One region of the Arthrobacter sp. D2-10 genome, then DNA from elsewhere that is predicted to be linked to it. Evidence: riboswitches for the same ligand, from Rfam matches in the RefSeq annotation. Region 1 holds a riboswitch; each other region holds the start of a gene.
What was found. A riboswitch is a leader RNA that binds a small molecule or an ion and turns the genes downstream of it on or off. The one in region 1 is predicted to bind S-adenosylmethionine.

Region 2: linked by a shared signal. The riboswitch ahead of metX (homoserine O-acetyltransferase MetX) and the one ahead of M1D74_RS13365 (rhodanese-like domain-containing protein) in region 1 are both predicted to bind S-adenosylmethionine.
Region 3: linked by a shared signal. The riboswitch ahead of M1D74_RS01525 (ABC transporter ATP-binding protein) and the one ahead of M1D74_RS13365 (rhodanese-like domain-containing protein) in region 1 are both predicted to bind S-adenosylmethionine.

Annotation. Positions count from the first base shown of each region.
Region 1 is NZ_CP096431.1:2,852,388-2,859,567, reverse strand. It holds gene M1D74_RS13395 (ECF transporter S component) at 1-304, shown strand, start outside; gene M1D74_RS13390 (ABC transporter ATP-binding protein) at 306-1,796, shown strand; gene M1D74_RS13385 (energy-coupling factor transporter transmembrane component T family protein) at 1,793-2,590, shown strand; gene M1D74_RS13380 (sigma-70 family RNA polymerase sigma factor) at 2,733-3,245, shown strand; gene M1D74_RS13375 (COG4315 family predicted lipoprotein) at 3,247-3,837, opposite strand; gene M1D74_RS13370 (O-succinylhomoserine sulfhydrylase) at 3,988-5,193, opposite strand; gene M1D74_RS13365 (rhodanese-like domain-containing protein) at 5,264-5,716, opposite strand; SAM riboswitch class IV at 5,723-5,848, opposite strand; gene M1D74_RS13360 (aminodeoxychorismate lyase) at 5,936-6,790, opposite strand; gene M1D74_RS13355 (hypothetical protein) at 6,809-7,093, opposite strand.
Region 2 is NZ_CP096431.1:1,252,629-1,259,808, forward strand. It holds gene M1D74_RS05805 (amidohydrolase family protein) at 1-834, shown strand, start outside; gene M1D74_RS05810 (CPBP family intramembrane glutamic endopeptidase) at 969-1,760, shown strand; gene M1D74_RS05815 (VOC family protein) at 1,837-2,478, opposite strand; SAM riboswitch class IV at 2,803-2,935, shown strand; gene metX (homoserine O-acetyltransferase MetX) at 2,960-4,096, shown strand; gene M1D74_RS05825 (DUF222 domain-containing protein) at 4,302-5,978, shown strand; gene M1D74_RS05830 (SGNH/GDSL hydrolase family protein) at 6,201-7,025, opposite strand; gene M1D74_RS05835 (alpha/beta hydrolase) at 7,105-7,180, shown strand, end outside.
Region 3 is NZ_CP096431.1:290,850-298,029, forward strand. It holds gene M1D74_RS01515 (ABC transporter permease) at 1-865, opposite strand, end outside; gene acs (acetate--CoA ligase) at 1-11, opposite strand, end outside; gene M1D74_RS01520 (aliphatic sulfonate ABC transporter substrate-binding protein) at 862-1,914, opposite strand; gene M1D74_RS01525 (ABC transporter ATP-binding protein) at 1,983-2,819, opposite strand; SAM riboswitch class I at 2,825-2,925, opposite strand; gene M1D74_RS01530 (hydroxyacid dehydrogenase) at 3,046-4,119, opposite strand; gene M1D74_RS01535 (carbohydrate ABC transporter permease) at 4,116-4,961, opposite strand; gene M1D74_RS01540 (carbohydrate ABC transporter permease) at 4,958-5,917, opposite strand; gene M1D74_RS01545 (ABC transporter substrate-binding protein) at 6,007-7,180, opposite strand, start outside.

The DNA of each region.
Region 1 (7,180 bases):
CGTGCTCTTGTCCGGCCTGATTCAGGGCATCGGCGCCGAGCTGATCTTCGCTCTGTTCCTTTACCGCCGCTGGAACCTTGGGGTGGCGCTTCTTGCCGGGCTGGGCGCCGGACTCGCCCTCGCCGTCAGCGAGAACATCATGTACAACGCAGCCTGGACCATGGACCACAAGCTGATGTACGGCGTCTTTGCGGCCGTCTCCGGTGTAGTGCTCGCAGGGTTGCTGTCCTGGCTTGCCACACGTGGACTGGCGAAGACCGGCGCTCTGTCGTCCTTTGCTTCGGGCCGCACGGCTGACGTTTAGGGTGAGCCCGACGACGGCCGGCCCGGCCGCAATCACCGCCCAGGGCTGGGGATGGCGCCACCCCGGTCGGGCGCGGTGGGCGGTGCGCGACATCGACCTGACCATCGACGCCGGGCAGCGCGTATTGCTCCTCGGCGCCTCCGGTGCAGGAAAATCGACTCTGCTCCACGGACTCGCCGGAGTGCTGGGCGAGCATGACGAGGGAGAGCAGACCGGCTCGCTCGCGGTCGACGGCGTCAGCCCCGCCGCTGCTCGCGGACGTTCCGGACTGGTCCTGCAGGACCCGGATACCCAACTGGTCCTTGCACGCGTCGGTGACGAGGTAGCGTTCGGCGCCGAGAACCTGGCCGTGCCGCGCGCCGAGATCTGGCCGCGCGTGAGGCGGGCACTTGACGACGTCGGTCTCGATGTCCCGCTCGACCACCCCACCACTGCACTTTCCGGGGGTCAGAAGCAACGACTTGCGCTGGCTGCCGTCCTCGCCATGCAGCCCGGATTGCTGCTTCTTGACGAGCCGACCGCCAATCTTGACCCCGCAGGGGTGATCGAGGTGAGGGACGCCGTCGTACGGGTGCTGGACCGGACAGCTGCCACGCTCGTCGTGGTGGAGCACCGGGTCGAGGTATGGGCCGACGTGGTGGACCGCGTGATCGTGTTGGATTCCGACGGCGGTATTCTCGCGGACGGTGAACCGGACGCCGTGCTTCAGCGAAACGCCGTGCGCACGCGGCTCATCGAAGCCGGGGTATGGGTACCCGGTCACCGGCCCGCTACTCCCGCCGTTCGGCAGGGTGCCGGCGAGGACCTCCTGCAGGCTGCCGGGTTATCTGTCACACGCACCAAACGGGGACCTGCGGTGCTCTGCGGTGTTGACCTCATCCTTGGTCAGGGCGAGGCGGTCAGCGTGCTCGGACCCAACGGAGCCGGCAAGTCCACGCTCGCCCTCACGCTCGCAGGGCTGCTGAAGCCGCGCGCCGGCAAGCTGACAGCACTGGACCCGCTCGCCCGCGGAGTCGGGTCCACGCCGCAGAACTGGAAGTCCGCGGAATTGGTCAGCCGGATCGGCACGGTGTTCCAGGAGCCCGAGCACCAGTTCCTGACCAACACTGTGCTTGAGGAACTCGAGTTCGGACCCCGCCGGGTTGCCTGGCAGAGCGAAGCGGACATACGACGCCGGATCGACCCCATCGCGGAACGGCTCAGGCTCACGGGACTGCTGAAGGCCAATCCCTTCACGCTGTCCGGAGGTGAGAAGCGGCGGCTGTCGGTGGCGACCATGCTCGCCACAGACCCGGACATCCTGATTCTGGATGAGCCCACCTTCGGTCAGGACGCGAACACCTGGGCTGAGCTGATCGGCCTCCTCGCCGAGCTTATCCATGCGGGTACCTGCGTGGTATCGGTGACCCATGACCGCGAGTACACCACGGCGCTCGGGAGCCGCATCGTGAGCGTCGACGGACATTCCGCAACGCTGGAGGTAGCGGCGTGAGTGTGGACGTCCTGACTCCGGAGATCACTGGCCGGTTCCTTCCTCGGGCCAATCCGCTCTCCAAGCTGTTCGCCGCCGTGGTGATCACCGTCGTCGTCATGCTCAGCGTGGACTGGGTCAGCGCCGGCGTGGTTCTCGCCTCTGAACTGCTCCTTCTGCCGCTGCTTGGCATCAGTATCCGGCGGCTGCTGCTGCGGACCTGGCCGTTCGTCCTCGCGGCCGTCGTCGGTGCCTACGGGACCGCGCTTCTCGCGGAGAAGACCGGGCGTGTCCTGTTCGAGCTGGGGCCCGTGCTGTTCACTGAGGACTCGGTCAACGCTGGTTTGGCCATCGGGCTGCGCGGGCTCGCAATCGCGCTTCCGGGCCTGTTCCTGCTGGCCAGTACCGACCCGACCGACCTCGCCGATGCGCTCGCGCAACGACTGAGGGCTCCGCACCGGTTCGTGCTGGGAGCGCTGGCGGGGATGCGGCTCGTTGGGCTGCTCTTCGACGAATGGCGGACCCTCGGGCTGGCCCGGCACGCCCGGGGAGTGGGCCACGAGGGCAATCCGGCGGCACGCCTCGGAAACTTCCTCGGTCAGGCCTTTGGGCTCATGGTGCAGGCAATCCGACGGGCAACCCGGCTCGCCGTGGCCATGGAGGCACGTGGTTTCGGTGCGGGACCACGCACCTGGGCCCGGGAGAGCACCTTCAGCGGCGTCGACATCGTGGTGGTCCTGGTTGGTGTGGCGATCGCCGGGCTGGCTGTCAGCGCGTCTGTGCTGGCGGGGACATGGAACTTCATACTGGGCTGACGGACTGCGGTCCAGCACCCTGTCGGAATAGGCCATCGAGGGGCATGATGAAGGAGGCCGCAGGTTTTTCCCAACCTTGCACCGCATGAATGGGTAAGAACTGCGGTGGAATGGCTTGGGATGTCGAGTGTGGGGAACGAACATGGCCGAAGGGCAGCCGGACTGGCTCAGCGTCATCAGGGACAACCATCTGCGCCCTCTCCGGCGGTTCGTTCACCGTCTCACACCGGACGCCTTCCTGGCCGATGAAGTCGTCCAGTTGACTCTGTTGCGTGCCTGGGAGCATCCGGTGATGCGGGGGCACACTGAACTGGAGATCCGCGCGTGGCTTTTCGTGGTGGCCCGCAACATTCTCGTTGACTCATTCCGCAGCGGGTTCAGCCGCCACGAACTTGACGTGGACGAGGTCCCGGATACTCCTTCCCGCGACGAGGTCGAACAGCTCCTGACCTCCTGGCTGCTGACGGACGCGCTCAACGAGCTCTCCCCGGAACACCGGGATGTGGTGCTGCACTTCTACTTCCGCGGTGAAACCGTGGCCGAGATTTCACGGTCCCTCTCCATACCGGAGGGGACCGTGAAATCCCGGCTGCACTATGCCTTGCGCTCCCTGAAGAGTGCGCTCCTTGCCCGCGATGTAGTCCCTGGCGGGTAGGTCACTGAATCATGGTGCCGTCAGGTGCGACGACGTACCACACCTCGTTCACGCCCTGACCGTTGGTGTCGCCCGGTGCTTCATCTTCGGCGAAGTAGTAGATCGGCATTCCGTTAATGGTCACCTGCAGCTCGCCGTCGGGCGTTTCAATGGTGCCGACTTCGCCCGTGACGCCTTCGACCTCCGGAGTCTCGCTGTCGCTGAGCACCGGCGGCCAGGCTTCAAGGCAGCCACCTTCGCAGGCGCTGACGCCGGAGTCCGGCTCGTCATTGGTGAAGTAGTAGACCACCATGCCTTCGGCGTCGACCACAATTTCACCGAGGTCCGTCTCGGCGACGCCGAGGGGAGTTCCGACGGTTCCGCCACCGGCTGCCTCACCGGACGGTTCCTCGGATGCCTCCTCTGTAGCTTCCTCCGTGGTCTCCGCCTCTGTGGTCTCGGTCTCCGTGGGTTCCTCGGTGGGTGGTGCTTCTGCAGCAGTCTCTTCACCTGCGGGGATGTCCTCGGTCTGCGTGTCGGAGCCGCCACAACCGGTCAGCGCCAACAGGCAAACCGCGATGACGGCGAAAAGGACGCGTAATGCTTTACTCATGTTGATTCCTCCCGTGATCACCCCCTGGACACCCGGGGGATGGGAGTGGCCACTCGACCCCTCTGCTGGGAAGACGCAGGAAGCACCCCCGAGGTTCAATGCGGAGGAGAACTCACAGGTGAATCCCAGCTTCGGGCGATTACGGGCAGGTCAGGAGGCGAGCGCCTTGCCCAGATCCGTCTGCAGGTCGCTGACATCCTCGAGGCCCACCGAGAGCCGGATGACGCCGTCGGACAGGCCGATGGCGGCGCGGCCCTCCGGCCCCATTGCCCGGTGAGTGGTGGTGGCAGGGTGGGTGATCAGGGTCTTCGAATCGCCGAGATTGTTCGAGATATCGATGATGTTCAACGCATCGAGCAGCGCGAACGCCCGCTCCTTCGCCCTACCCTCGGGCGCGTCGAGTTCGAAGGTCACGACGGTGCCGCCCGCAGTCATCTGCCCTGCCGCCAGGTCGAACTGCGGGTGCGATTCGAGCAGCGGGTACCGAACCCAGTTGACTGCCGGCTGGGCTTCCAGCCAGCGGGCGAGGGTAAGCGCCGAGGATGATGCGTGGTTGACCCGGAGCGACAGTGTTTCCAGACCCTTCAGGAGAGTCCAGGCGTTGAAGGAGGACAGCGCCGGCCCGGTGTGCCGCATGAGTGTTTTCACCGGCCCCTCGATGAACTCCTTCCGCCCCAGGATGGCACCGCCGAGCACCCTGCCCTGGCCGTCCATGTGCTTGGTTCCGGAGTAGACGACGACGTCGGCGCCCAGCTCCGTGCAGCGCTGGAGCAGCGGGGTGGCGAAGACATTGTCGACAACGACCTGCGCGCCCGCGGCATGCGCCAGTTTCACCACCGACCGGATGTCGACGATCTCCTGCATCGGATTGGACGGTGACTCGAAGAAGACCGCAGTGGTTGGAACGCTCAGCGCGTCCGCCCACTGGTTGAGATCCCACCCGTCGACGAAGACGGTCTCCACGCCCCACCGCGGAAGGATCTCATTCAGGATGACGAAGCAGGACCCGAACAGGCTGCGGGATGCGACCACCCGGTCCCCGGCAGCCAAAAGCGCGCCGAGTGCAGTGAAGACAGCGGACATGCCGCTGGCCGTGGCGAAGCACGCTTCCGCTCCCTCGAGCAGGCGCAGGCGTTCCTGGAACATGGCGACCGTCGGGTTGCCGTACCGCGAGTAGACGAAGCGGTCCACGTCACCGGTGAACGCAGCTTCGGCCGCCGCAGCGGATGAGTAGACGAACCCCGAGTTGAGAAAGAGCGCCTCGGACGTTTCCTCGAAGTTGGACCGGGCCAGCCCGCCGCGAACGGCGAGAGTATCCGGCGACCAGGCAGCGACGTCGTCGTCTGTCTGTTGAATGCGGGGATAGCCGCCGTTTCCGGCGACCGGCTCGCGGTTGACCGCCGGAGAGAACGACGACGGCGTGGGCTCACTCACCGGGGTTGCCCTGCCCAGCTGCCGGGACGGCAGCACCGGAACCGGAGTGGGCAGTGGTCGCCAGGCCGCATGCCTGCCAGCCGCCGTCGGCTTCGAACCCGTGGATCACGTTGTACGCGGTGTGGCCCGCGGCGGCGGCGCTCTGCGCAGCCGCAACCGAGCGGACGCCGGAGCGGCACAGGAAGAGCAGTTCCCGCCCCTTCAGGCCGTTGAGCTGGTTGAGGAACGAGACGTTGCGGCTGCCGTCGGACCGGTTCCATTCCAGGAACAGCGGCACGGTTCCGGCGTCGGTGAGGTCCGGGACCCCGACGCTCTGCCACTCCTCGACCGTGCGGACGTCCACAAGGACGGCGCCCTTGCTGACGCGTTCCACCGCTTCTCGGGGGGTGATGTCGCCGGCGTAACCGTTGCCGGAGCGGACCTGGGGGGTTGGATGCTGTGACACTGTGTCTCCTCACGCTGTGCACGTTGGTGATCGTGGATCCTGATCGGTGTGCCGAGTAGTCACCTGAGGCACCCCGCCGTGAAAGAGGGTTGCCGGCCAGCAAGTCAGGGCTTTGCGCTGGCGCTCGTTACTCCGGTTTGAACGTAGCATCGGCGGCGGCAAACCTGCCATGCGCGGCCGTAACGTGCGGTAACGCCATGCCCTCCTGATCCAGCCCGGTCAGGAGACAGCGTCCACCAGCGCGCCCAGCTCCTTCGTCAGTTCCGGCGATGTGGCGACCGGTTTTCCGTCGATGCTCTCGACCTCCGCGAGCAGCCGGACGCTGGAAATCAGCCAGACCCCGTCCGCGGTCAGCAGGTCTTCAGGAACGAGAGGACCGTAACCCAGTTCCCAGCCGGCCTCGCGGGCGGTGGCGAACAGCGCCCCCTGCGAGGTGCCGGGGAGGATCCCGCTTTCCAGTTGCGGCGTAATGAGTCGCTTGACGCCGTCAGCAACCCGGGCAATGAGGACCGTCGATGTGGGTCCCTCGAGGACCTTGCCGTCGGAGGACGTGAAGATGACATCATCGGCGCCGTGCGCCCGCGCGTATCGCAGGGCAGCCATGTTCACGGCGTAGGAGAGCGTTTTCGCTCCCATCAGCAGCCAGGGCGCGCGTTGGGCCACCGTGCTGTCGTAGCCGCGGTCGAGCAACAGCACCTTCAGGCGCTGTCCGCGCAGTTCCTTCGGCAGCGGAGAAACCTGCACCCAGGCGGTGGCTCCCGCTCCTTCCTCGCCGCGGGTGGCAACGAGCTTGACGACCAGTTCGCCGTCGTCGTCGGCTTCCGCAAGTGCAGTGGTGATGGCTCGTTCCCAAACGCTCGACGCCGGGACGTCGAGTTCCAGCGCTTCGGCGGACGTGGCGAGGCGCGCCAGATGCGCCTGCAGCTTCCGGGGGGCGCCCTGCACCGCCAGCATGGTCTCGAAAATGCCGTCCCCGCGGGTGATGCCCGTGTCGGTGACCTTGAGCTGCGGTTGCCCTGCGTCGGCGATGCGGCCGTCGGGATAGGCGGAGTCGAGGAACACCAGAACAGTCATGCGCCCAAGCCTAGTCACTCAGGAGTCCGAGCCGCTTCCCTCGTTCAATCCGCGCTGGGCCCAATCTGCCTCGTCGGAGGCTTCCTCCGGGAGTGGATCGGTGGCATCCGGTACCTGGTCGGGGGCGTAGTCGATGAGGCCCGCGTCGACCCGCTCCTGCTCGGTGGCTGCCGCCAGGGCATCATCGTCAAGGCGTTCAGGTTCTCCGGCATGGCCCTGGTAGATGCGGTTGGGAAGGAACTCGTTGTCCGGTTCCTGAACGTCATCCAGGTTCGGGGTGTTCTCATCGTTGGAGCTAGTCATGACCGTTCTCCTTCGTCGCTTCTTCCGTGATCCGTTATATGGTTCCACACCGGGTAGGGGGACGGAAGGGCCCGTACAGCAACCAAT
Region 2 (7,180 bases), 1.6 Mb from region 1:
GTGACGTTCCTCGGCGCACACCTCGTACCGCAAGGGTGGAACGCGGACGATTACGTGCGGGCCGTCACCGGACCGATGCTCAGCGCGGTCCGCCCCTACGTCCGGTGGGCCGACGTCTTCTGCGAGACCGGTGCCTTCACCCCTGACCATAGCCGGGAAGTGCTCCGGGCGTGCCGGGAGGCGGGGTTGGGCCTGCGCGTTCACGGCAACCAGCTGGGACCGGGGGAGGGCGTGCAGCTCGCGGTGGAGGAGCGGGCGGCGAGCGTGGACCATGTGAACTACCTGTCGTCGTCGGACCTTGACGCGCTCGCCGGCTCATGGTCGGACTGGGAGGGCGGACCCGGCACCCGGGGGACCGTTGCCACCTGCCTGCCTGCCTGCGATCTGTCCACCCGGCAACCCCTCGCGCCCGCCCGTAAAGTGCTGGACGCGGGAATCCCGATTGCGCTCGCTTCAAACTGCAACCCGGGCACGTCCTACACCACGTCCATGGCGTTCTGCGTGGCGACGGCGGTGCTGCAGATGGGTCTGACGGTCCACGAGGCTGTGCGGGCGGCAACCTACGGTGGTGCCCTCGCCCTCCGTCGGGAACGCTCAGCCGACGACGGCGGTGCCTCCGCGTCCGACGGTGTCTCCGCCTCCGACGGTGTCCTTTCCGGCGGTGCACCGGCTGGTGGTTCACTGGCTGTCGGTTCTTTGGCCGTCGGTTCACTGGCTATCGGACACCGCGCGGATCTGCACTTGCTCGACGCGCCGTCCGCGACGCATCTGGCCTACCGCCCCGGGATGCAGCTGACCCATGCGGTGTGGCGCGCCGGGCAACGTGTGCGCTGATCCAGGCACGGGACGGTTCCGGCACGGGGTTCTTTTGGCGCGGGGTTCTTTTGGCGCGGGGCTGTTCGGTGGCGCGGGCTGTCCGGTGACGTGCGGGCTTTGGTCGGAACGGTCCGGTACGGCACCATGAAGGCATGTCAACCGCAAGGACCAGCCAGTCGTCGTCGTTGTCGTCTTCTCCGGCTGGCGGAGGGAGAATCAAGGCTGAGATTCTGATCGTCCTCGGACTGTCACTTGGCCAGGCCGGGGTGTATGCGATTGTCGAGCTGATCGACAAGCTGACCCAGGCGCCACTGTCCGTCCAGACCACGCGTCTGAATCCCGTGCTCGATGACCGGCAGTACTTTGACCTGACCTATCAGTTGCTGGGCATCTTCTTTGCGCTGGTTCCGGTGGTCCTGGTGCTCTTTCTCCTGACGGAACCCGGGAAATCAGCGTTCCGACGCATCGGTTTCACCTTCCGCAAACCGAAGGTCGATTTCGGTCTGGGCGTGGCGTTGGCGGCCGTCATCGGAATTGGGACCCTTGGTGTGTACGCCGCCGGGCGGGCGCTCGGCATCACCACCGCGATCATTCCAACCGCCCTGGACACCTATTGGTGGACCCTGCCCGTGCTCGTGCTGTCCGCGCTCCGGCACGCAGTCCTGGAGGAAGTCATCGTGGTCGGCTATCTCTTCGAGCGGCTCCGGGAACTCGGCTGGTCAGTTGCTGCGATTGTCGTGACCTCGGCACTACTGCGTGGGAGCTATCACCTGTATCAGGGAATCGGACCGTTTATCGGCAACGTGATCATGGGGCTGATCTTCGGCTACGCCTACACCCGTGCCAAGCGGGTGATGCCGCTCGTGGTGGCGCATGCCCTGCTCGACATCGCCGGTTTTGTGGGTTTCGCGTTGTTTGGCTCGGCCATCGGGATCGGGAACTGATCGAAACTGTTTCATGGCGGAAACAAGTGTGGCCCCGGCTCTGACGAGCCGGGGCCACAGCCGTTTATTGGCGACGCTAGATTTGGACTGCGCCCTTCGGAGTCTCGAAGGTGACCGACATAATCCCGGGAGTGCCGTTGGGAGCGATCCACTCCACGTCCACGTCATCGAGCGGGTGGCTTACGGGAGTGCCAAGCCATTCTGTGACACGCGCTGCAGAGCCTGCGATAGTCAGGGCGCTGAGCCGCACGGATGCGGGCCGGGCCTGGGAGGGGTGGAGGGACTGCGTGCCGTCGTCCCAGCGGATCATGTACGGAACCTGCGGATCAGCGATGAGGCCCTTGATGCCGATCTGCTGCCAGGTCAGCTCCTGGCCATCGGGGAATTTGCGGTTGCCGGGAACCGCGCTGCGGCCCAGACGCTCCTCGAAGGGGGCGAGGTCGTCAACGGCGACGCACCAGCCCATCCATCCGCCGCCCGCTTCCGACCTCGCGCGTACGGCCTGGCCGAAGGGCGCCTTGTCCGAGGCGGGGTGGTCGAGTACCTCCACAACCTCAAGGTACTGACCATTGACGAGAGGAAAAATCATGTTGCGGGTACCGAATCGTGGGTGGACGCCACCCTTCACGAATTCGATGCCCAGAGCGTCGGAAATCCGCTCCGCAGTGGCAGTCAGACCGTCGGGTTCGCAGGCATAAGACACATGATCCAGGCGCATGGCCCCATTTTGGCACTTTGTGATGGACGCCTCGACTTAGGGTTGCCTAAGTCACAATGAGAGGACTTGAAGGTCCAAGTAAAACCCAAGGTCGGCCACGCATAGTTGAGTCACACAGGGAGGCCGGTTCCGAGACCGCCGGATCTTCCTGCCGGGACACCCAATGGGTGTTCCCCTTGGGTGGGGCCGCCGTTACCCATAGACGAGACGGCCCCACTCAAGCACTGCGTCCGCGCCGGCTCTGAGCGCCCCGACGCAACCGTCTGTTTCACCGCGAGTCACAATAGTTGCCGTTTCCTGCCCTCTTCGGGTTCTCTTGTATGAGGTCACGAGTGACAGTGCGGTGGGTTCTGCCCGCCGGCGGCCCCGGCTTGCTGTCCGGCAACCCTCCTTCGCGGTGGGGTGCCCCGGGTGACGACCAGGCCCTGCATGTGGCGTGCAGGAGCAAGCGCGAGCTCTGAAGGCGGCAGGATTGACAGGCATCACCACGGTTGAACCGCATCCCCAGGTAACAAAGGTGGAGGGCGTCGTCGTCCAACGGCTTTCCGTCGGTCCCTTGACGCTGGAAACGGGCGGTCACTTGCCCGACGTCGTACTCGCGTATGAGACGTGGGGCACCCTCAACGCTGATGCCTCCAATGCCGTGCTCGTCGAGCATGCGCTCACCGGCAGTTCCCACGTAGCCCGTGGGGGATCAACGGAAGACGGGTGGTGGGACGGACTGGTGGGACCGGGCCGCACCATCGACACCGACCGCTACTTCGTGGTCTCCATCAACATGCTCGGCGGTTGTTACGGGTCGACTGGACCTGCATCGCTTGATCCGGAGGGCAGGCCGTGGGGTTCGCGGTTTCCCTTCGTCACCATCCGCGATTCAGTGCGTGCCGAGGCGTTGCTTGCCGATCTGCTCGGGATCAGCACCTGGCATTCCGTGCTTGGCGGCTCGATGGGAGGAGCCCGGGCTCTCGAATGGGCGGTCACCCATCCCGAGAGAGTACGGAATTGCGCCGTCATCGCCTGCGGTGCGGCGAGCACAGCGGAGCAGATTGCCTTTGCGCAGGCGCAGGTTCAGGCCATCAGGCTGGATCCACGGTTTGCCGGCGGAGATTACTACGGATCTGCGGGTCCGGAGACGGGCTTGGGGCTGGCACGGCGAATCGCGCATATCACCTACCGTTCAGAGGCGGAGCTTGGCCATCGGTTCGGACGGGCTGCGCAGGGGCTTGAGGAGCCGTTCGGGGCAGCCTTGCCGCACGAACGGGGGCGTTACCAGGTTGAGAGTTACCTCGATCATCAGGCGGATAAGCTGGTTCGCCGGTTCGATGCCAACAGTTATGTGGTCCTCACCGAAGCGCTGATGAGCCATGACGTTGCCCGTGACCGTGGCAGCCTGACAACAGCCCTGGCGGACACGAAAGCGAAATTCTTCATCGCTGCGGTTGATTCGGACCGTCTCTACTGGCCGGCCCAGTCCTTCGAGCTGGCGTCTGCACTGCCGGGTAATGTGGCTGTCCATACCATTACCTCTCCTATTGGCCATGACGCATTCCTCACGGAGATCGGCCAGCTGGAACCCGCCCTGCACGCGGCCTTCTACGACGACGACGGCGCTGCTTAGCCCCGAAGGTTGGGTGGCCTTCTGTTCGGGCTGGCTCCATTCGGTAGTTAGAGCAACGCAGGAGCAACGGGAGTAGATGCTTCAAACGTGCTGCGAGGACCTGAACAGATCATCCTCGTCCGCTGTTGGGAAATGCCGGCAGGATGATCATCAGCCTCCGAGTCCGGATCCGAAATTGTCGGTGGTGGATGATTGAGTGTTTTGTATGGAGTTGGGGAGCGCGGAGGTTGGTGGGGACGCCTATGAGGCGGCTCTTGATGAGATGTATGCCGAGGCGTCTCGGGATTGGTCGGAGGATGATTTTGAAGCCGCCTTCGGCTGGGAGATCGACGGGCTGAACGAATCCGGCATCGATACGCACGCCCGTGCTGTGGTGGAGGAAGCTTCCCCGTATGAGTTGATGTCGCGGTTGACGGAAGCAACGTCCCCGCACGCACGGCGGTCGCAAAGGTCCGGGCAACCGGGTGCGATGACTCGGTCGCGGGCACTGAGCGACATTCTTGACATGCTGCGGGCTGCGGACCGGTTGGCTTCTTGGGTAGCAGCCCGGCGGGCCTGCCTGGTGGCGGATGTGTTCCATGGGGTGCACCGGGAGGAGGGCACCCGGACCGCAAGCTTGGATTCGCGGTTCAGTTTCACGCTGGCTGCGCAGGAGATCGCCCCACTGCTGCGGGTACCCGCCCGGACCGCGCAGATGATGCTTGGTGAAGCGCTACGCCTAACCGAGAACCTGCCGGGGACGTGGAAAGCGCTCGATGACGGCAGAATCAGCCAGGTCCAGGCACAGGTCATCGTCGAGGAATCCGGGGCCATTCCAGCCGAGTCCCTGGCCGGATTCGAACAGACGATTCTGGAGACGGCAGGCGGGTTGACCCGGCCGAAGCTCGCTAGGCGTTGTCGGAGGTTGCGGGAGGAGCTGCATCCTGAATCGATCATCGAGCGGAAGGCTCGGGCGGTGCAGGACCGGGACGTGAGCGTGCAGCCGGAGCAAGACGGCATGGCATGGCTGGGCGCGTATCTGCCCGCGGAGCAGGCGCACGGAATCTTCAACCGGGTCGACGCCGCGGCCCGTTCACTGCAGGGACCTGAAGAGCCACGAACGCTATCGCAGTTGCGTGCCGATGTCTTTGCGGACGTCCTGACCCACACCTGCACCGGAGACCCGAAGAAGGGCACGGGGTACCGGGGCATCGGCGCGAACGTGTTCGTCACAGTCCCCGTCATGACGCTCCTGGGCCACCGCCGGGAAGACTGGCACCGTACCACCGAACAGAGTGCGAACCCGAAGCCAGGCGATCTTCAGAAGGCACCGGCTTCCCTCAACGACACGGTTGTCGGTGCGGCTGCGAGTGTCGGCACCGGTTCGGATGCCACAGCGGCGGGCCCTGGTTCCGACTCCGGCTCCGGTTCCGGTTCTGGCTCTGACGCTCGTGGTAGCGTGCCCGACCTTGCTGGCTGCTCGAACGGGTTGCTGGACGGGTACGGACCGATCGATCCGGACACCGCAGTAAAACTCGCAGCCCACGCACCGAGTTTCACCAGGATTCTGGTTCACCCCGAAACAGGGGCAGTACTCAGCGTCGGCCGTGACAGATACCGCCCGCCCAAGCACTTGCAGGACTGGGTCCGGATCAGCAATCCCACCTGCGTTCATCCGGGATGTAATCGATCGTCCTGGTCCTGCGAAATCGACCACGTCGTCCCCTGGGCTCACGGCGGCCGCACCGAACTCGAGAACCTCAAACCCAGATGCAAGCTCCATCACAAGCTCAAAACCGAAGGCATCTGGCCTGCCGGCCAGGACGAGCAAGGCACACCACACCTCACCTCTATCGGCGGGCAAACCTACACCACCTTGCCTGAGCCCCCTCCGCCCTTCTAGCAGAACCCGCCCGTAACGCCGCACGCATATCCGCCCCCGGTAGTGGACACTTCTGGGTGTTTCACCGCGCCCGGTAGCGGGACAGGGTGCTTTTCCCTGCCCGGTGGCGGGACTTCAGGTGCTTTTCGCTGCCCGGTGGCGGGACTTCAGGTGCTTCACCCCGCCTGGCAGCAGGGACTCTCAAGGCGTTTCTTCGCGCCCAGCGTCCGACCAACGGCAAGATCAGCTCGCAGCTCCGGGCGGCATCCCCGGCCCGAAGATCGGCGTCGGCTCCGGCCGTTTAGCTGTGATGCCGTCCCCCGAGGAACGGTGGCGGATCCGCCGCAACACCCACGGCACAAAGTACTCGCGCGCCCACACAAGGTCCTCACTTCGCGCTACGCGCCAGCTCTTCGGCGGCAAGGGCTTTGGTTCCAGCGGCCGCAGCTGATGGCTGACGGCAAGAGTGTCCAGAACCATCATGGCAATCGTGTGATGCCCCAACGGTGAGAAGTGCAGCCTGTCCTCGGCCCACATCTGAGGGTTCACCAATTGCCGGAGCGCCCACATGTCTGCGATGACGGCGTCGTGCCTGGCAGCGATGATGCGCAGGTTCTCGTTGAAGATCGCTGTCTTCGCACGGATTCCGCCCAGCACGGTGTCGCGCACGTCCGGGCCGGTGAACAGCACGACTGTGGCGCCCTGTGAACCCAGCACCTGCACAGCGCCGTCGAGCTTGGCCGCCAGACGATCAGGGTCTGCTCCCGGCCTCAAAAGGTCATTCCCACCGGCCGAGAGGGTCACCAGATCCGGTTTCAGCGCGACGGCCGGTTCGACCTGCGTGTCGATGATCTGTTGCAGCAGCCTGCCGCGAACCGCCAGACTGGCATACGCGAAGTTGTCATGCCCCCGGCTCAGCTCTTCAGCCACCCGGTCAGCCCAGCCGCGGAAGCCGCCCGGACTATCAGGACTAGGATCACCGATGCCCTCGGTGAAGGAGTCACCGAGGGCGACATAACGGTTCCAGGGATGGGGGTATTCGTTCAACTTCTCCTGTGTCTCGGTCACTCCGCCATCCTGCCAAGCAAGGGCAGGCTACGCGAACGCTGGTTCCCGGCCGCCGGACGAATCATGCCACCATGGAGCAATGACCACTCTTCCCTCGCCTGACGGCAACGCTGTGCCGGCTTCCGGAAAAGAACCCGTCGTTGTCTGGTCGAAGC
Region 3 (7,180 bases), 1.0 Mb from region 1:
GGACCGCCCATCTCTCGGCGATGCCGAGCAGCGCGTCGGTGGTCTTGCCGATCACCGCGAGCAGGATGATTGCGAGGAAGATCCTGTCTGTCCGCCCGTTGTTCGTCGAGTCCGTGAGGAGGAACCCGAGACCGAGCGACGAGGCAATGAGTTCGGCAGCCACCAAAAACAGCCAGGCCTGCGCGAGCGCCAACCGCAGCCCGGAGAAGATCGCGGGAACGACGGCGGGAAGCTGCACGGTCGTGAGCAGCCGGAAACCCTTCAGCCCAAAGGCACGCGCCGCCTCCACGAGGTTCCGGTCGACGTGCCGCAGCGCGAGGTAAAGCGTGGTGAAGACCGGGAAGAAGGCGCCGATCAGGATCAGCGTGACCTTCGAGTCCTCGCCAATCTTCATCCACAGGATGAGCAGCGGAACCCATGCCAGCGAAGGCACAGCACGGAGGGCGCCGATCACGGGAGCGAGCAACACGTCGGCCAGCCGGGAGAGCCCCAGTAATGCGCCCAGAGCCAGGCCGAGCGTGGCACCGAGGGCAAACCCGATCAGTACGCGCTGGGTGGAGATGGCGATGTGGATCCACAGCTCACCGCGCTCAGCGAGCTCGACGGCGGCGTTCAGCACCGCCGTCGGCGGGGGAAGCTGCACCGCACTGAAGACGCCCACCACAGAATTCAGCTGCCAGGCACCGAGCACCAGGGCGGGAACAACAAGCCCCAGCAGCAGCCGGACCGGGCGGCGGCTCAGCAACCCGGCGGAAGTGTCCGCCGGCTGGAGCGGTGAGACGCCGTCGTCGTCCGCGGTGGTGAGGGTGTGGCCGGTAGCCTCCAGGCCCTCCTTGCTGATGGGGGTGGCGTTCTCGTGGATCATGAGGAGGCCTGAATCGCTTCGGGGTCGGCGTTGGAGACGTAGGAGTCATCGAAGAGGGTCTCGAGGGCTTCATCGATCTGCTCCTGCGAGGAGACGTCGCCGGTCTCGACGAAGTTCGGGCCAACCTTCTCGAGGACTGCACGCTGCGCCTCGCCCGGAGCAGGATCGACGTCGAGGTTGGTGCGCTCGATGATCACGGCCTTGGCAAGTTCGACGTCGATGCCGGCGACCTCGGCGAGGATCTCCGCCGTCTCCTCGGGGTTTTCCTTGGCCCACTGACGGGCCTTCTCGTACGCGTTTACCACGGTCTGAGCCAGCTCGGGGCTTTCGGTCAGGAACTCCTCGTTGGCGTTGAGGAATCCGTAGGTGTTGAAGTCGATGTTGCGGAAGAAGAGCTCAGCGCCCTCCTGCTCGGCCGATGCCATGATCGGATCAAGTCCGGCCCACGCGTCGACCGAACCGTTGTTCAGGGCAGCCCAGCCGTCGGCGTGCTGCAGGTTCTGCACGGTGACCTCGGAGGGGTCGATGCCCGCGGACTCAAGGGACTGGATCAGGAAGAAGTAGGGGTCAGTGCCCTTCGTGGCTGCGATCGACTTGCCCCGGAGGTCCTCAAGGCTCTCGATGCCGGTACCCTCGACGGTCACCATTGCCGACCACTCCGGCTGCGAGTAGATGTCGATGGTCTTGATGGGCGAGCCGTTGGACCGGGCGAGGAGGGCAGCGGATCCGGCGGTGGAGCCGACGTCGACCGCTCCTGCGCGCAGCGCTTCGTTGGCCTTGTTGGATCCGGCGGACTGGATCCAGTTGACGGTTACGCCTTCGTCTTCCAGCTCGGCTTCCAGCCAGCCCTGGTCCTTGATGACCAGGCTCAGCGGGTTGTAGGTGGCGAAGTCGATGTTCAGTTCGGTGGCCGATTCACCGGATCCCGCCTCTTCGGTGGAGGCGGCGTTCTCGCCGGCGAGGCAGCCGGTCAGTGCGAAAGCGCTGCTTGCGGCGAGCGCTACGGAGACGACGGCACGGCGGGTGAAGGGTGAGCGGGTGCGGATCATGATTTTCCTTTGCATGGACGGCAGCCATCGCGCGGACGGGCACGACGGCGGAACAAGTGGTGGGTGCGCTAGTGGCCTTTGACGCCGAGAGTGGCGAGCAGTGAGCTCCGCATTCGACCGAGCTCAGCCGAATTGCGGTCGCGGGGGCGCTCGCCCGGCACGGTGAGCACCTCGGTGACGGATGCTCCGGGGTGAGCCGGGTCCGCTGATTTGCCGAGCACGATGATGCGGTCGGCAAGCTGGAGGGCTTCGTCGACGTCGTGCGTGACGAGCAGGACCGTTGTGGGCTGCGCGCGGTGGATATCGAGCAGGAGGTCCTGCATCTTCAGGCGGGTCAGTGCGTCCAGCGCACCGAATGGCTCATCGAGCAGCAGTACACCTGGGTTGCGTGCGAGTGCCCGGGCCAGCGACGCGCGCTGTGCCATGCCGCCCGAGACCTCACGGGGGCGGTGCCCGGCGAAGTCGGCTAGCTCGACGAGACCGAGGAGCTCCGTGACTTTTGCCTTGCCGGCTGCGGCGCTGGTTCCCTTGGGCAGTCCGATTGCGATATTGGCACGCAGGGAGAGCCAGGGAAGGAGGCGGGGTTCCTGGAAGGCGAAGGCGCAGCGGTCGTCGATCCCGTTGACGGCGGTGCCGTCGATCAGAACCTTGCCGCCGGTAGGTGAGTCGAGGCCGGCCGCGGCCCGAAGCAGGGTTGATTTTCCGCAGCCGCTCGCTCCGACAATCGCCAGCACTTCACCGGCGCGAACCTCGAGGTTGATGTCCCTCAGGACCACATGCTCAGCGCTGCCGCTGCCAAAGGAACGGACCAGTGAGGAGAATGTCAGGGGAAGGGCTTGCTTGCCGGCGGCGCCGGGTTGTGTCTTCCGGGACGCCTGCTGCTGTGCACTCAAAAGGGTACTCATGAAACACTCCATCGCTCCTGGCAGTAGCACCCGTTCCCCTGCGAATAGCAGGTAAGGGTTGCTGCGGCGTCAACGATCCAGGTCTCTCGGCCGCTCGGGATGGTGAGCTTCAACTAAACGACTTTCTGAGCCTTCGGCGCAACATGTGTCGTAACAAAACGCGTTCCGCCAGTCCCGAGGGCGTGCCGAGGGTACTCGAGCGGCCAGTCCACCGCCCTAATTTTCCTTAGGCAGTGATGGGCAGGAGGTCGGTCTTGATCTGGTGCTCGAGCGGTTCGCCGTTCGTGAACCGCCGTAACTCTTCGATGGAGGACTGTGCCAGCCGGGCAAGCTCCGACCCCAACGAACCCGCAATGTGGGGAGTGAGCAACACGTTCGGCAAATCGTACAGCGGAGAGTCCATTGGCAGCACGGACGGCGATGTGACATCGAGAACGGCGAAGATGTCACCGGTCTGAAGCCGCTCGGTGAGCGCTTGTTGATCTACGATCTCTCCCCGCGCCGTGTTGATGAAGGTTGTGCCGGCCCGCATAAGGCCGATGCGGCGACGATCGATCATGCCCCGTGTTTCCGGGATGGATGGCGCGTGGAGTGATACCACGTCGGCCCAGGGGAGTAGTTCGTCGAGCTCTTTCAACTGCACGCCAAGCTGGTCTGCCTCCGCTTTGTCGACGAAAGGGTCAGCGACGGCGACTTCAAGATCGTAGGCGGCGAGCAAACGGATAACCTGCCGCCCGATGCGTGAGGCCCCGATGATTCCGACCCGCTTTCCGAAGTTGCCGAGTCCGGGGAAAAGCTCTTCGGGAGATACTCGGCCACGGTTGGTTCGAACAGCATCGGCCAGCGGCAGGACACGCTTGTTGGCCAGGACGATCATCGCCATGGTGTACTCCGCGACGGGAATTGCATTGACCGCAGCCGCAGAGCTGATGGCGATGCCACGTTCCCAGCATCCCTGGCTAATCACTCCCTTCACCGTCCCCGCCGTGTGGAAAACGGCGCGGAGTTTCGGAGCCGTGCTGAGCACTTCCTCGTCGACCTTCGGGCTTCCCCAGCCTGTGATCAGTACGTCGATGTCCGAAAGTATTGTTCGAACCGCTGGGTCCCGTAAATCCTCGAGCGGTTCACGCGAGACGAGGTCTACGACTTCCGCCAGCTCATCCAGGACTGAGCCTGGAAAAATTCGGTTCACAGTGCTGCGGGGCATGAAGAGCGCACCCCTCAGGCGCCGTGAATCTTTCTCCGCAGCACCTGGTTCAGGAATCTGCGAAAGCGTCGCATCCCTCTGCAGCGCGCTCATCCCTTCAGTCCCTGGGTAGCGACACCGCTGATCAGGAATCGCTGGAAAATGATGAAGAAAACCAGAACCGGTACCAGGGCCAGCAGGGCCATCGCAATCTGGGCCCCGTAGTTCACCGCGGACGTCTGATCGACGAAGAGGCGAAGCGCTACCGGCAGGGTGTAGAGATCAGGCTTCTTCAGGTACAGCAGTGGGCCGAGGAAGTCGTTCCAGCTGCCGATGAACGTGAAGATGGATGAGGTGACAATCGCCGGTCGCATGAGAGGCAACATGATTGCTGCGAAGATGCGGCCGTGGCCGGCACCATCGATTTTCGCTGCCTCGTCGAGGTCCGGGGGGAGATTTCGCATGAACTGCACCATCAGGAAGATGAAAAATGCTTCGGTCGCCAGGAACTTCGGCGCCAGCAGCGGTACCCAGGTGTTGATCATGTCGAGGTTATTGAAGACGACGTACTGGGGAATGATCACCACGTGGAAGGGCAGCAGGAGCGTAGCAATCATCAAGGCAAAGCAGATGTTCCGTCCCGGGAAATTGATACGAGCGAACGCATAAGCCACCACCGTGGTTGAGAGGATCATTCCGACGACGCTCAAAACCGCTAGCGCGAGAGAGTTGCCGAAGAAGGTCCAGAAGGAGACGCCGCCAATTCCAGCGAGGGCCGCCGTCAGGTTATCCAGAGTGAACTCCTCCGGCAGCAGATTGACGTTGCCGACGATCTGATTCGACGGTTTGACGGTCGAGAAGACCATCCAGAGGACCGGATACATAGTGATGGCAATGAGGGTCAGCGCCACCGCGTGGAAGCCGATCCTGCGGAGTATTGAGCTTCTGGTCTTCATCGGGAATCGCCTCCGTAGTGCACCCAACCCCGCGAGGTGCGGAACATGATCGCGGTGATGATGCCGACCACAATCAGCAATAGCCAGGCCATGGCGGAGGCATACCCCATGCGGAATTCGGTAAAGCCCTGCAGGTAGAGGTAGAGCGTGTAGAACAACGTGGAGCCGGCGGGTCCACCCGTTCCGCCCGAAATGATGAACGCCGAGCTGAACACCTGGAATGCCGAGATGGTTTCCAGAAGAAGATTGAAGAAGATGACAGGCGACAGCATGGGCAGCGTGATCTTCAGGTACGTCCATATGCGCCCGGCACCGTCCATAGCGGCCGCTTCATACAACTCGTGAGGGATCTGCTTCAGGCCTGCAAGGAAGATAACCATCGGGGCCCCGAATTGCCATACAGCGAGCAGGATCAGCATCGGCATGGTCATGTTCGGGTTTCCCACCCAGCCGCCCGCTGGGAGGCCGAACAGCTGGGAGATCCGGTCCACGACCCCGTCATCGTTGAACATCGCCCTCCAGACAATGGCAACGGATACGCTCGCGCCGACAAGGGAGGGCAGGTAGAACATCGATCTGTAGGCTCCCTGGCCGCGATGCGAGCGGTTGAGGAGGGTAGCGATGGCAAGGGCGGCAGCCAGCTTGATCGGCGTGCCGACCAACACATAGATCACGGTGACCTTCACCGACTGCAGGAACCTCGGGTCGGAGAACAGTTCAACGAAGTTGTCGGTGCCCACCCAGGTGGGTTCGCGGAACAGGTCGTAGTCCGTGAACGCCAGGTAAAGGGATGCCAGCATGGGGCCGGCCGTCAGCGCGAGGAAACCCAGCAGCCACGGAGAGAGGAAAATGTATCCTGCGCGTACGTCCTCTGGACGCCAGCGGCGCTGCTTTCGTGGCGCCGGCTCGCGGGAACCGTCTGAACGGCCCCGTAGCTTCTCATCGGTGAGAGTCATGCTTCTACTTTCTGGATGGTGCGGGGAAGGAAAATCAGCGGTGCCGCACGGACGGCCTGGATTTGTCCGTGCGGCACCGCCAGCTTCGGTCAGGACCGTCCGAGGGCCGATTCAGCCTCGTCGAACCACAGCTGAGCTGCGTCCGCGGCGTCGACGGCGTCGAACGCGAGGTCCTGGTGAATCCGCACGAAAGCTTCTTCCATGGAGCCAAGACCCTCGACCGGCGGCGGGGCCGCTCCGGACAGGTCCTCTTCAATGGAGGCTTCGTACTCGACAAGCTGGGCGTCCAGGCCCTCGGCTGCCATGCCTTCCACCGCGGAAGACGACGACGGCACGCCGCGCGAAGCCCCGAAGATTTCTCCTACCTCGGGCGAGTTGATCAGGAAATCGATGAACTCGGCGGCCTCGTCCGGGTGTTCCGAGTTGGCGCCGATCGCCATCATGAGACCGGGCTTGAGAAACATCGAGCGGTCGCCGCTGTCTGAAGCGGGGACGGGGAGCATGCTCAGTTCCGGTGCTGCAGGCCCCTCAGAGAAGCGCACAAGGAAGTTGTCCCAGCTGATGTCCGTGGCGACCTCGCCCGATCCGAGGGCATCCACACCCTGGAGCTGTTCGAGCCGCTCCGGCGGGAGGACCGCATTCGCTTCGCGAAGGGCCTCCCCGCGCGACCACCAGCGTTCCAGATCTTCAGGGGCGAAACCCAGCTGGCCGTCAGCGGTCGCGAACTGCTTGCCTTCCTGCTGCAGCCACATCTGGAAGGCCCAGAAGATCGCGGTGTAATCCATGGCCCCGTAGACCTGCGGGTCCTTCGATGCTCCTGCTTCGGCGACTTCAGCAAGGAACGCATCGTACTCGTCCCAGGTGAGGTCGGCCGACGGCGCTTCGACGCCCAGCTCGGCCAGCAGCGGGTCGTTGATGAGGGTGGACAATGTGCTTGCCGCCGAGGCGATCGCGTAGGTCTCACCTTCGACCTCGCCGGCAGCGGCAAGGGTCTCGTTGATGGTGGACGTATCGATGACATCGCCGATGTAGTCATTGAGCGGCACCAGCTGATTGGTTGACGCGTACTGGTTGATGTACGCGAGGTCCATCTGGATGACGTCGGGAAGACTGCCGCCCGCCGCTTCGGTATTGCGGGCTGTCCAGTAGTCACCGAAGCCGGCGAACGTCGTCTGGATAGTGACGCCTTCGTTTTCTGCCTCAAAGAGGTCGATCGCTTTCTCGTACCTCTCGGAACGGCTTGCGTCACCCCAGAAGGAGAGC